2 regions of the Chromobacterium phragmitis genome follow, and region 1 is predicted to be linked to the other one. Evidence: riboswitches for the same ligand, from Rfam matches in the RefSeq annotation. Region 1 holds a riboswitch; the other holds the start of a gene.
What was found. Region 1 has a riboswitch for cobalamin ahead of DK842_RS00135 (HoxN/HupN/NixA family nickel/cobalt transporter). Riboswitches for the same ligand answer to the same signal wherever they lie in the genome.
Positions count from the first base shown of each region.

Region 1 (7,017 bases):
CTCACCGCAGGCTTACCCAACGCTGGCCCGGCGCTGACCCCCATATGGATTTCGTAGCCGGCGGCCTCGGCGTCGCCCAATGTCAGCCGGCCGCGCATCCGCGTCAGCCGCTTCTCCGGCGCCAGGGTGGTTTCCATGTCCAGCCAGCCCAGGCCGTCGCCGCTGCCCGGCTCGCCTTCCAATCCATCCGGATCGTGCAGCTTCTTGCCCAGCATCTGCAGGCCGCCGCAAATGCCCAGCACCTTGCCGCCGTAGCGCAGATGGCGGCGCAGCGCCTCCTCCCAGCCTTGGGCGCGCAGCCAGGCCAAGTCCGCCAACACGTTCTTGCTGCCGGGCAGCACGATCAAATCGGCCGGCGGGATGGGCTGGCTGGCGCGCACCAGGGTGAACTCCACCTGCGGATGCAGGCGCAACGGATCGAAATCGGTGTGGTTGCTGACGCGCGGCGCGGCCGGCGCGGCCACGCGCAGCTTGTCGCCGCCGCCCAATGCGCCGCCGGGCTTGTCCAGCCCCATGCTGTCCTCGGCCTCCAGGTGCAGGTCGTACAGATAGGGCAGCACGCCCAGCACCGGCTTGCCGGTGTGGTTCTCCAGCCAGTCGACGCCAGTCTGGAGCAGGGACGGATCGCCGCGGAAGCGGTTGATCACCAGGCCGACGACGCGCGCGCGTTCGGATTCGGACAGCAGCGCCAGCGTGCCGGCCAGATGGGCGAACACGCCGCCGCGCTCGATGTCAGCCACCAGGATCACCGGGCAGTCCACCGCCTCGGCGAAGCCCATATTGGCGATGTCGCCGTCGCGCAGATTGATCTCTGCCGGGCTGCCGGCGCCCTCGGCGACGATGCACTGGTATTGCGCCGCCAGCCTGGCGTGCGACGCCAGCACCGCCTGCATCGCGACGGGCTTGTAGCCGTGATAGCCGCGCGCCTCCATATTGCCGATGGCGCGGCCCTGAATGATCACCTGCGAGCCGGTATGGCTGTTGGGCTTGAGCAGCACCGGGTTCATGTCGGTGTGCGGCTCCACGCGGCAGGCCAGCGCCTGCACCGCCTGCGAGCGGCCGATCTCGCCGCCGTCCGCCGTCACCGCGCTGTTGAGCGCCATGTTCTGCGGCTTGAACGGCGCCACCCGCACGCCGCGGCGGGCCAGCAGCCGGCACAGGCCGGTGGCCAGCGCGCTCTTGCCGGCGTCGGACGTGGCGCCCTGGATCATGATGGTTTTGGCGGTCATGGCGATCTCCCTGCGCATGGATGGCTGACAACGCTTAGAATGGCGGCTTGATTCATTCCGGCCGCCCCGCGCGCAAAACGCTTGCGCATTGGATAATTCCGAGCGGCGGCCGGCCATTATATAGGACCGCTTGTTGAATTCCGCATTGTTTCTGCCGATCGCGCTGCTGCTGGACCGTCTGCTGGGCGAGCCGCCGCGCTGGCATCCGCTGGTCGGCTTCGGCCGGCTGGCCAAGGCCATGGAGCGGCTGGCCTACCCATCCGCGCCGGAGGCTGAGCCGGTCTGGCGCATGCGGCTGCGCGGCGCGGCCGCCATCTCGCTGCTGATCCTGCCTTTCACGCTGCTGGCCTGGGCGCTGGCGAAACTGCCGTGGCTGGGCGCCATCGTTCCCATCGTCCTGCTGTATCTGGCCGTCGGCGCGCAGAGCCTGGCCCAGCACGCCGAAGTGGTGCGAAAAGCCTTGGCCGACGGCGACCTGGCCCTGGCCCGCGAACGGGTGGGTTGGATCGTCAGCCGCGACACCAGCGAGCTGGACGAAGCCGGCGTGGCGCGCGCGACGATCGAATCGGTGCTGGAAAACGGCAGCGACGCCGTTTTCGCCGCGCTGTTCTGGTTTCTGGTTCTGGGCGCGCCGGGCGCGGTGCTGTACCGGCTGTCCAACACGCTGGACGCGATGTGGGGCTACAAGAACGATCGCTATCTGCACTTCGGCTGGGCCGCCGCGCGCTTCGACGATGTGCTGAATTACGTCCCGGCGCGGCTGGCCGCCCTCACCTATCTGCTGCTGGGCCATGCCGCCGACGGCTGGCGCTGCTGGCGCGCCCAAGCCCCCACCTGGTACAGCCCCAACGCCGGCCCGGTGATGGCGGCCGGCGCCGGCGCGCTGGGCGTCAGCCTGGGCGGCGGCGCGCGCTATCACGGCCAATGGAAGGAACGTCCGCCGCTCGGTTGCGGTCCCACGCCCACGCACGAAGACATCGGCCGCGCGGTGCAGCTGGTCAACCGAGGCATGTGGCTGTGGGCGGCATTGTCGCTGGCGGCCGCCATTTTGATCGGAGCGATTCATGCTTGAACACGGAGGCGGCCTGCTGCGCGCCGCGGCTGAATACGGCATTCCGGCCGGAGACTGGCTGGACCTGTCCACCGGCGTCAATCCCAATGGCTGGCCGGTGCCGCCGCTGTCTGCCGACAGCTGGCTGCGACTGCCGCAAAACCATGACGGACTGGAAGCGGCGGCGGCGGAATATTATGGCAGCGACAAGCTGCTGGCCATGGCCGGCTCGCAGCCGGCGATCCAGCTGCTGCCGCGGCTGCGCTCGCCCTGCCGCGTCGGCATGCTGGCCCTGTGCTACGCCGAGCACCCCCACCACTGGCAGAAGCGCGGACACCAGCTGTTCCGCCTGTCGCCGGATGAGCTGGCCGCCGGCATAGACCAGTTGGACGTGGTATTGCTGTGCAACCCCAACAACCCCACCGGCGACCGCTTCGACCCGGCCCTGTTGGAAAGCTGGCGGCAGCGGCTGGCCGCGCGCGGCGGCTGGCTGGTGGTGGATGAGGCGTTTCTGGATGCCGCGCCGGAAGACAGCATGCTGCCGCGCATCGGCAAGCCGGGGCTGATCGTGCTGCGCTCCATCGGCAAGTTCTTCGGCCTGGCCGGCGCGCGCGCCGGCTTCGTGTTCGGCTGGCCGGAACTGCTGCGGGCGCTAGCCGAAGAGCTGGGGCCGTGGGCGGTGGCTGGCCCAGCGCGCGAGGCGGTGAAGCTGGCGCTGCGCGACACGGCCTGGCAACAGGCGATGCGAACCAGGCTTCGGCGCGACAGCTCCAGACTGCAACGCTGCCTGGAGCGGCACGGCCTGCCGCCTGCCGGCGGCTGCGAGCTGTTCCAGTGGAGCCCCCATGAAAACAGCCTGTCGACGCATCGCTACCTGGCCGGCCGCGGCATCCTGACCCGCTATTTCGAGTCCATCTCCAGCCTGCGCTTCGGCCTGCCCAAAACCGATCAGGACTGGGTTCGGCTGGAGCAGGCGCTGACTGACTGGCGACGCTTGTAATCAGAACCATTACTGTTCACAGCCCACCGCTAGTCGCGTATCATCCGGCTCAATCATGACGGTGCCCCTCGAGGGTGAAACGGGAACGCGGTGCGAAACCGCGGCTGCCCCCGCAACTGTAAGCGCAGAGTCCACGCCAGACGCCACTGATCCATTGCGGTCGGGAAGGCGGCGCCCGGGCGATGACGCGCGAGCCAGGAGACCGGCCGTCATACGTGTCGACGCAAGCAGAAGCCGGACGGGGTGTGCCGGGGGATACGCACAAGCTCCGCTCATGGATACAAGACGGAAGGAAGTGCCCTCGCCTGCGCGACGAGTATCGTCTCCGAGGGCACCATGCAACCATCCACCACGCTATCCGCTGGCCGCCGCCTGGCGCGCCACGCTCCCATACTCGCCGGACTGATCCTGGCCAACCTGCTGGCCTGGGCCTGGGCTTTCGCCGCTTTCGCCGACTACCCGGCCCAGCTCGCCACCGCCCTGCTCGCCTATCTGTTCGGCCTGCGCCACGCGGTGGACGCCGACCACATCGCCGCCATCGACAACACCGTGCGCAAGATGATGCAGGAGAAACGCCAGCCATCCGCGGTGGGCCTGTTCTTCTCGCTTGGCCACTCGGCGGTAGTGGTGTTCGCCGTCGCCGCCATCGTGATGGCCGCCACCGCGCTGCAAAACCGCATCACCGGCTTCCGAGAAATCGGCGGCACCATCAGCGTCTGCGTGTCCGCATTTTTCCTGCTTGCGCTGGCCATGATCAACCTATCCTCCCTGCGCGCGGTATGGGCCGCCTTCCGCCGCGCCCGCGCCGGCGAGGCCATCTGCGACGAGCAACTGGACCTGCTGCTGAATAATCAGGGCCTGCTCGCGCGCCTGCTGCGCCCCTTGTTCAAGATGGTGACCAAGAGCTGGCACATGCTGCCCATCGGCTTTTTGTTCGGACTGGGCTTCGACACCGCCACCGAGATCGGCCTGTTCGCCATCGCCACCACCCAAAGCGCGCACGGCGTGGCGCTGTGGCACATCATGGTGTTCCCGGTGCTGTTCGCCGCCGGCATGGCGCTGGTGGATACGCTGGACAGCCTGCTGATGGTGGAAGTGTACGGCTGGGCCTTCGTCAAGCCGGTGCGCAAGCTCTGGTACAACCTGACCATCACCTTCGTCTCCGTCGTCGTCGCCGTCGGCATCGGCGGGCTGGAAGCGCTGGGCCTGCTGGTCAACAAGATGCGGCTGTCAGGCGGCGCATGGGACGTGGTGGCGGAGATGAACGAGAACCTGGCCCACTTCGGCTACTTCGTGGTCGGCGTATTCCTGTTCACCTGGCTCGCCTCCGCCGTCATCTACAAATGGAAGCGTTTCGACCAATTGTCTCCGGAGATTCGATGAGAACGCACGACAAACACGTGTTGATGTGCACCGGTCCGCGCTGCACCCCTGACGGCCAGGGCTCGGAAGCGATGTTCCTGCACCTGGGCCGCGCCATAGACGCCTGCGAAGGCCTGCGCGCCAAGCGCACCCGCAGCCACTGCTTCGCCGTGTGCAAGGAAGGCCCGGTGATGGTGGTGTATCCGGATGGCGTCTGGTACCGCAAGGTCAGCGAGGCCGACGTCGAGCGCATCGTCTGCCAGCATCTGAAAGACGGCTCGCCCGTCGAAGAATTGATCTTCCATAAAACCGGCATCGGCGACATCGAAACGGAACCGCAGGCATGAACGCAGAAATCGCACTATTGAGCCACGCCGGCACCGACCTCGCCGCGCTGTCGCGCGCGCGCTGGCCGGAAGATTTCCCCGCCGTCGCCGGCATCGCGCTGCAAGGCATCAGCGACGAAGCCGCGATGCGGGCGCTGCTGGACGGCCAATTGGCCGATGTCCGCGCCATCGTGCTGCGCGTGCTGGGCCGCGCCGACGCGATACCTGGCCTGGAGCAGTTGCTGGCTCACGCCCGACGGCTGCAGGCCGCGGTCATCGTGGTCAGCGGCACCGGCGAGCCGGACCCGGAGCTGCAGGCGCTGTGCAGCGCGCCGGTATCGCTGCAGCAGGACGTTCACGCCTATCTGCAGGCCGGCGGCAGCGCCAACCTGGGCGAGATGATGCGCTGCCTGGCGGATAGACTGCTGCTGACCGGCTTCGGTTATCAGTCGCCTCAACCGCTGCCCGAGCACGGCGTCTACCACCCGGAGCTGGCCGCGCCCTGCTCGCTGGAAGATTGGCTTGAAATCCGCGATCCGGACTGGCCTAGCGTCGGCCTCTGCTTCTACCGCGCCCACTGGCTGTCCGGCAACACCCGCTTCATCGACCTGCTGGTGGACTGCCTGGCCGAGCGCGGCGTCAACGCGCTGCCGGTGTTCACCTCGTCCTTGCGGACCATAGACCAGGGTGGCCTGCCGGCGGCGCTGGCGCTGCTGGCCGACCCGCGCGCCCAGGTGTCCTTGCTGATCAACACCACCTCGTTCGCGATGGGTGACATCAACAACGACGGCCCCACCCAGCCCGGCTGGGCGGTGGAAGCGTCGGACCAGCTGGATCTGCCGGTGCTGCAAGCCATCACCAGCAGCATGACCCGCGAGCAGTGGGAAGCGTCCGACCGCGGCTTCAACCCGCTGGACACCGCGATGAACGTGGCGCTGCCGGAGTTCGACGGCCGCATCATCGGCGTGCCGCTGAGCTTCAAGCAGCCGGCGGAAGCCGGCCAGGCCGAGCAATACGCGCCGCTGCCGGACCGCGCCCGCCGCCTGGCCGGCATCGCCGCGCGCTTGGCGCGGCTGCGTCATGTGGAAAATGCCGACAAGCGCATCGCCTTCATCTTCACCAACTCCAACAGCAAGGCCTCGCAGATAGGCAACGCGGTGGGTCTGGACTCGCCTGCGTCCCTATACGCGATGCTGCGCGGCATGCAAGGCCGCGGCTACCGGATGGATGAGCTGCCGCCGGACAGCGATGCGCTGATGCACGAGCTGATAGACCGCGGCGCTTACGACCAGGACTACCTGAGCGCCGAGCAGATGAAAAACGCCGCCGCGCGCGTGCCGGCCAAGCGCTACCAGGCCTGGTTCGACGAGTTGCCTGACGCGCTGCGCGGCAAGATGCTGCAGCGCTGGGGCCAGCCGCCGGGCGGCGCCTACGTCGACGGCGACGAGCTGGTGTTCTCCGGCCTCGATTACGGCAATGTCTTCGTCGCGCTGCAGCCGCCGCGCGGCTACGGCATGGACCCGGATGCCATCTACCACACCCCGGACCTGCCGCCCACCCACCACTACTACGCGCTGTACCGCTGGCTGCGCGACGACTGGCGGGCCGACGCCATCGTCCACGTCGGCAAGCACGGCACGCTGGAATGGCTGCCGGGCAAGGGCGTGGGCCTGTCGCAGAACTGCTTCCCGGACGCGCTCTTGGGCGACATGCCGCTGTTCTACCCCTTCATCGTCAACGATCCGGGCGAAGGCTCGCAGGCCAAGCGCCGCGGCCACGCGGTGATCATCGACCACCTGACGCCGACGATGACCACTGCCGACAGCTACGGCCCGCTGGCGCAGCTGACCCAGCTGGTGGACGAGTACTACCAGGTGGAACTGCTGGACCCGAACAAGCTGCCGCTGCTGCAGCAGCAGATCTGGGACCTGATCAAGGAAGCCAAACTCGACACCGACCTGGCGGCGATGCTGAAGCACGACCACGATCACGGGCACGAGCATCATCACAACCATGGCCATGATCACCACGGCCACGATCATGATCACC
Region 1 covers NZ_CP029495.1:26,615-33,631, forward strand. Annotated here, with positions in the region: gene DK842_RS00120 (cobyric acid synthase) at 1-1,229, opposite strand, end outside; gene cbiB (adenosylcobinamide-phosphate synthase CbiB) at 1,363-2,301, shown strand; gene cobD (threonine-phosphate decarboxylase CobD) at 2,294-3,280, shown strand; cobalamin riboswitch at 3,323-3,505, shown strand; gene DK842_RS00135 (HoxN/HupN/NixA family nickel/cobalt transporter) at 3,617-4,663, shown strand; gene DK842_RS00140 ((2Fe-2S) ferredoxin domain-containing protein) at 4,660-4,989, shown strand; gene DK842_RS00145 (cobaltochelatase subunit CobN) at 4,986-7,017, shown strand, end outside.

Region 2 (7,017 bases), 1.4 Mb from region 1:
ACCTGTCGCGCCATCGCGGCACACTTCGGGTTTTCCGCGCCACGGGGCGCGGCAGCCTCAAGCCGTCGGCTGTGCAAGATGGACGGTAATCGTCGCGAAACCATGCGGAATCAATTGTTTGACCGCAGCGGCGTACTCTCGCCTGGAGAGTGGCATGAGTGATGAAATGATCTATGGCGACGGCGCTATCCGCCGTCAGGGCCTGTATGGCTCTTCCATCGAAAACACCTACGCCGGCGTGCTGTCCTTCATGCGCCGCAATTACAGCCGCGACCTGGAAGGCGTGGACGTGGCGGTGTCCGGCATTCCGCTGGACCTGTCGGTCACCTTCCGTTCCGGCGCGCGCATGGGCCCGCAGGCCATCCGCGCCGCCAGCGTGCAGCTGGCCGAGCTGAAGCCGTATCCGTGGGGCTTCGATCCGTTCGAAGACCTGGCTGTGGTGGACTACGGCGACTGCTGGTTCGACGCGCACAATCCGCTGACCATCAAGCCGTCCATCATCGAGCACGCCCGCACCATTCTGGCCTCCGGAGCCAAGATGCTGACCTTCGGCGGCGACCACTACGTCACCTACCCGCTGTTGATCGCGCACGCCGAGAAGTACGGCAAGCCGCTGGCGCTGCTGCACTTCGACGCGCACTGCGACACCTGGCCGGACGACAGCCCGGACAGCCTGAACCACGGCACCATGTTCTACAAGGCGGTGAAGGAAGGCCTGATCGACCCGAAGAAGTCGGTGCAGGTCGGCATCCGCACCTGGAACGACGATTTCATGGGCCTGAACGTGCTGGGCGCGCCGTGGGTGCACGACAACGGCGTCGACGCCACCATCGCCGAGATCAAGAAGACCATCGGCGACGCGCCGGTCTACGTGACTTTCGACATCGATTGTCTGGACCCGTCCGCGGCGCCGGGCACCGGCACGCCGGTACCCGGCGGCCTGACCACCGCGCAGGCGCTGAAGATCATCCGCAACCTGGGCGATCTGAACATCGTCGGCATGGACGTGGTGGAAGTGGCTCCCAGCTACGACCAGAGCGAAATCACAGCCATCGCCGCCGCCCACATCGCCTGTGACATGCTGTGCCTGATGCGCAACAAGAAGGTGGCGGGCACGCTGTAAGCGGTTGGCCGTTTTAAGAAAATGCCGTCGCGCTGGAGTCCCGGCGCGCGGCATTTTTTGTTGGGGTGCCGAAGGTGGTTAACCGTACAGGGCTGGTCGGTAGCCGCCAAGAACCCCTTGGCCTGCCTGGCGGGCAGCCTCGCCGTGTAAATCATGCCCGCGCGGGGGACTCAGATCAGGTTTGCCTGTCGATCCTGATGCCGCCCAGATTGCGGACGGGGCATCAAAGCCACCCCGGCACCCGCCACAGCAGCAAGCCCAGCATCCCGATTTCGCAAAGCTCCACGCCCGCCCCCAGGCAGTCGCCGGTCATGCCCCCCAGGCGGCGTTTCAGGAAGGCTCGCCAGACCAGGCCGGCCAGCGGGGCCAGCAGCAGCGCCGGCGCCAGCCAGGCGGACAGCGCCAGCAGCGCGGCCAGGTTCAGGCCCATGCCGGCCCAGTCTTTTTGCCAGGCGAAGCGCTCGCCGCTGCCGGGCGCGATGGCCGGCAAGGTGGCGGACCAGGCCACGGCGAAGCCGCGCGCCCAGGCTGGAACCAGCAGCAAGCCCCAGGCCGGGCCGCCCTGGCGGGCGATCAGCATCAGCAAGACCAGCTTGGCGACGATGGCCAGAATCAGGGAGAGGACGCCGAAGCTGCCCAGGTGCGGGTCTTTCAAGACTTCGAAAAAGCGCTCGCGCGAGCGGTGGGCCGCGCCCAGCGCGTCGGAGAGGTCGGCCAGGCCGTCCAGATGCAGGCCGCCGGTGACCATCACCCAGGCCAGCAGCGCCAATAGCGCCGCCAGCCAGGGATCGACCTGGCCGCCCAGGCGCAGCGAGGCCAGCAGCAGCGCGCCGACGATGAGGCCGACGGCGGGAAACCAGCGCGCGCTGGCCGCCTGCCATTCGGGTTTGAACGCGGCCAGCTGCGGCGTGGGCAGCCGGGTCAGGAACTGCACCGCCAGGATCAGTCCGCGCATGCGGACTCCAGGCGCAGCAGGTAGGCCGGATGTCCTTCCAGCATCGACAGCTGTACGAAGCCGCCGCGCTGCACCGTCATCAGCTTGGCCACCGAAAATTCGGTGCCCAGCAACTCGGCCATCAGCACCGTGATCACGCCGCCATGAGTGATCAGCAGCCGGTGGCTGCCTCGGGCTTCGGTCATCCAGTCGGCCAGGCCGGCCAGCGCGCGGGTGCGGAATTGCTCGAAGCTTTCGCCGCCGGGCGGGGACAGCCTGCCGTTTGCCAGGTCCGCGCCCCAGCCGGGGTGCTCCCGCTCCAGATCGGCCACCGGCTGGCCGTCCCAGCCGCCGAAGTCCATCTCGGCGAAGCGCGGGTCCACTTTCAGCGTCAGCGAGCCGGCCAGCGCCTGCTTGACCGCGAACTCGCGGCAGCGCTGCAGCGGCGAGGTGGCGATGCAGGTGACCGGCGCCAGGTTGCTGATGCGTTTCCAGCTATGTTCCAGCTGCTGGTGGCCCAGTTCGGTCAGCGGCAGGTCGGTCAGGCCGATCAGCCGGCCGTCGTGCGGAATGTCGCCATGGCGCAGCAGGGTCAGGGTGTAAGGGTTCATGCCGATTTGCCGCTGATGCCGGCCTCCTCGAAGGTGGCCATCTGCGCATGCAGCTTCACCGCCATCTGCAGCAGCGGCACGCAGACGGCGGCGCCGGAGCCTTCGCCCAGCCGCATGCCCAGGTCTACCAGCGGGTGCAGCTGCAGCGCGGTCAGCGCCAGCTCGTGGCCGGACTCCGCCGAGCGGTGGCTGGCCAGCAGCCAGTCGTGCAGCGAGGGCTCGATCGATTTGGCGCACAGCGCGGCGGCGCTGGCGATGAAGCCGTCCACCAGCAGGGGAACGCCCAAGCGCGCGCCTTCCAGGTAAAAGCCCGCCATGGCGGCGATTTCCAGGCCGCCCAGTTCGGACAGGGTGTCCAAGCCGCTGAGGTTTTCCCAGGCTACGCGCGCCAGCGCGGTCTTCACCACCCGGCGCTTGTTGGCCAGGCCGATGTCGTCGATCCCGGTGCCGCGGCCCACCACCAGCTCCGGGCTGGCGCCGGTGAGGCGGCAGATCAGCGCGGCGGAGGCGGTGGTGTTGCCTATGCCCATGTCGCCGGCGATCAACAGGTTGGCGCCGGCCTCCGCCGCGCGGCGGGCGGCGGCGCGGCCGGCTTCCAGCGCGGCCTCGGTTTCTTCCGCGCTCATCGCCGCCTGTTTGGCCAGGTTGGCGCTGCCGGGCTTCACCTTGGCGTGGACGATGGGCAGCGCCGACACGTCGCCGGCCACGCCCACGTCCACGACCTCCAGCCGCGCGTCCAGCGCGCGCGCCAGCACGCAGATGGCGGCGCCGCCGTTGGCGAAGTTGCGCACCATCTCGGTGGTGACCGCAGACGGAAAGGCGGAGACGCCCTCCACGGTGACGCCGTGGTCGGCGGCGAATACGGCGATGGCCGGACGCAACGCCTCAGGCAGGGCCCGGCCTTGCCAGGCGGCGAAGCGGCAAGCCAGTTCCTCCAGCAGGCCCAGGCTGCCGGGCGGCTTGGTCAGTACGGCTTGACGGGCGCGGGCGGCGTTGCGTGCGGAAAGATCCAGGGGTTTGCTGCTGTTCATGGTATGGGCCTGCTGCGGAGGCGGACATGGTCCGGCCGTTGAGTGGGAGCCGGCGCGGGACGCCGGTTGGACTCTAAGCATATTACTGCTTGGCCGGTGCCGCCAAAAGTCCGGCGGGTTATAATCCGCCGATCAGCAGGTGTTCGCGCCCGCCAGGCGGCGCTCGGATGAAACGGGAAGCCGGTGCGAAGCCGGCGCTGCCCCCGCAACGGTAAGGCCTGGCGCGCAAGCGTCCAGGCGGCGCATGGCCACTGTCCGCAGGATGGGAAGGCGCGCCGCCGGCAAGGCCCAGCCCGGAGACCGGCCTGCGTCGCCCCGGCCGGAAGCCGGCGGACTACTGGAGTTTCGCGGGGAGGCGATTCGACAGGCGTTCCGGCTCTGCCGTGCCGTCCTTTGCTGCTGTTGCCCTCTTCGCACTCAACGTTGCCCTTATCGTGGAGTGTGTCTTTACATGTTCGAGCTTCAAACCTGCGCCGCGCTGACGGCGCTGGCCTGTTCCAGCCTGGCCCTGGCCGACGGCGTGCCCCAGTTCGTCGGCGACCCGGTGATCATCACCGCGAGCCGCATCGCGCAACCCTTGTCCCGGACCTTGGCCGACGCCAGCGTGATCACCCGCGACGAAATCGAGGAAAGCGGCGCGCAAACGCTGCAGCAGGTGTTGTCGCGCCAGGCGGCCATCACGATTACCAGCAACGGCGGCCCAGGCGCTTCCAGCGGCATTTTCATGCGCGGCGCCAACTCCAATCACACGGTGGTGCTGGTGGACGGTATCCGCATTGCGTCTGCGACATTAGGCACCACTGCGATTCAGAACATTCCGCTGGAGCAAGTGGAGCGGATTGAAATACTGCGCGGGCCGGGGTCCAGTTTGTACGGCGCGGATGCCATTGGCGGCGTGATACAAATCTTCACCCGCAAGGGCGAGGGAGCGCCGCGTTTCAACGCGGCGGTGGAGGCCGGCACGCGAGGAAGCGGCAAGCTGAGCGCCGGAGTGGGCGGCAAATCTGGCGGCACCGCTTATAACCTGCAGTGGAGCCATGATCAAGCTGACGGCTTTTCGGCGACGAATCCCAAGAGTTCCAGCTACAACCCGGATCGCGATGGCTACAACAACGATAGTTACAGCGCGAATGTGACCCAGGCCGTGGCGCCGGGCCATGATTTGACGGTGCGTTTATTCCAGAGCTTTGCCAGGGCTGATTTTGACCAAAATGGAACGGGCCAGGATTGGGGCAAGACTCGTTTGACTGGCCAGAGCCTTGAGTCGAAGAACCAGTTTGCCGATGTTTGGACCAGCACGTTGCGATTCAGCCATGGACAAGACAAGCAAGAAACCTTCAGCGACGCGGCTGGCGGCCGGCGCGACAGCCTGTACCAAACCACGCAGAACGAGTGGCTGTGGCAAAACGATGTGTCGACGGGCATCGGCAAGTTCATCGTGGGAGCGATGCGCGGCAATCAGAAGGTCGACAGCGACAGCGTGTTTACCAAGAATACCCGCAGCACCAAGGCGGTATTCCTGACTTACCAGCTGGAGGTGGGCAGGCATGCGTTGCAAGGCAGCGTCAGGCGTGACCGCGACGATCAGTTCGGCGGCAAGACAACCGGCAAGATCGACTATGGCTACCGCTTTGCCGATGGCTGGCTGGCACGCGCGGGTTATGGCACGGCTTACAAGGCCCCAACGTTCAATGATCTGTATTCGCCGTATGGCGGGAATCCGTCGTTGCGTCCGGAGCGATCGCGTAATGCAGAGCTGGCCGTGCAATATCGCAAGGGGCAGGATGTATTCAGCGCAACCGCGTTCCGGAATGATGTCGACCAGATGATTATCTGGGCGCCGGTTTCGCCGGGATCTTTCTTTTGGAGCCCAAGCAATGCGAACAAGGCATTGATCAAGGGGGTGACGCTTGAGGCCGAGACCAGCTTGAAAGGGACGCGTCTGGGCATGAACGTCACGTTGGTGGATGCGAGGGATGGCGGAACCGGTCAATGGTTGCCGCTGCGTCCGCGGCAAAGCGCCAATTTCACGGCCAGCAGAGATTGGAACCTGTGGACTGCGGGCGTCGAACAGCGCGTTGTCTCCGTACGTTACGACGTGAGCTCCAATACGATGTTGCATGGCTATGGCGTGACCAACGCCTTCGCCAACTACCGCTTCGCCAAGAACTGGACCGCGACGGCCCGCGTCGACAATCTGTTCGATCGCGAATACGAAACCGCTTACGGCTACAACACCGGCGGCCTGGGCGCCTTCATCGGCGTGCGCTACAGCCAGTAAGGAGCCATCCATGCCCCACTTGATCACCGGCGGCGCCCGCAGCGGCAAAAGCCGCCACGCCGAAGACCTGGCCCGCCGGCATGGCGGCCCGGTGTGCTACCTTGCCACCGCCGAGGTGCGCGATGCCGAGTTCGCGCGCCGGGTGGCGCTTCACCGCGCGCAGCGGCCGGCGCACTGGAGCGTGGCGGAGGCCGGCCGCGGGCTGGCGGCCATCATCGCCGCCCATGACGCGCCAGGCGGGCTGCTGCTGATCGACTGCCTGGGCATGTGGCTGATGCGTTTCTTCGGCGAGCAAGGCTTCGACGAGGCCGAGTACGCGGTGGAGCGCGACGCGTTGCTGGCCGCGCTGGGGCGGCTCAAGGGCGAGGCGTTGCTGGTGTCCAACGAAGTGGGCTGGGGCGTGGTGGCCAGCGACGCCGAAACCCGCCGCTTCGTCGACGAGCTGGGCCGGCTCAACCAGCTGGCGGCGGCGCGCTGCCGGCGGGTGACGCTGGTAGCCTGCGGCTTGCCGCTGGTTTTGAAGGAGCCATCCGCATGAGGCTGGCGAGCCGATTCGGCTGGGCGCTATTGCTGGCGTCCGCCTGCGGCCAGGCCGCGGTTCAGGCCGTGGACGGCGCCGGCAACGCCATCGCGCTGGACCGGCCGGCGGCGCGCATCGTCAGCCTGGTGCCGCACGCCACCGAGCTGTTGTTCGCCGCCGGGGCCGGGGGCAAGGTGGTGGCCGCCGTCGATTACAGCGATCACCCGGAGGCAGCGAAAAAACTGCCGCGCGTCGGCGGTTTCACCGGCTTCAGCCTGGAGGCGGTGCTGCGCCAGCGGCCGGATCTGGTGGTGGCCTGGCAGGATGGCGGCACGCCGCGCGAATTGGAGCGGCTGCGGCGCATGGGGGTGCCGGTGTTCATCAGCCATCCATTGCAGCCGGACGACGTGGCCAGGGAGATGGTCGAGCTGGGCAAACTGGCCGGCACTGACGCCGCGGCAGCCCGGGCGGCCGCGGGGTATCGCCGAAAGTTGGCGACGCTGCGGCAGCGCTACGG
Region 2 covers NZ_CP029495.1:1,442,160-1,449,176, reverse strand. Annotated here, with positions in the region: gene speB (agmatinase) at 155-1,123, shown strand; gene cobS (adenosylcobinamide-GDP ribazoletransferase) at 1,347-2,078, opposite strand; gene DK842_RS06830 (histidine phosphatase family protein) at 2,066-2,668, opposite strand; gene cobT (nicotinate-nucleotide--dimethylbenzimidazole phosphoribosyltransferase) at 2,665-3,699, opposite strand; cobalamin riboswitch at 3,820-4,022, shown strand; gene DK842_RS06820 (TonB-dependent receptor domain-containing protein) at 4,151-5,980, shown strand; gene cobU (bifunctional adenosylcobinamide kinase/adenosylcobinamide-phosphate guanylyltransferase) at 5,991-6,518, shown strand; gene DK842_RS06810 (cobalamin-binding protein) at 6,515-7,017, shown strand, end outside.
Region 2: it holds a riboswitch for cobalamin, as region 1 does, so the genes downstream of both, DK842_RS06820 (TonB-dependent receptor domain-containing protein) here and DK842_RS00135 (HoxN/HupN/NixA family nickel/cobalt transporter) in region 1, are expected to answer to the same signal.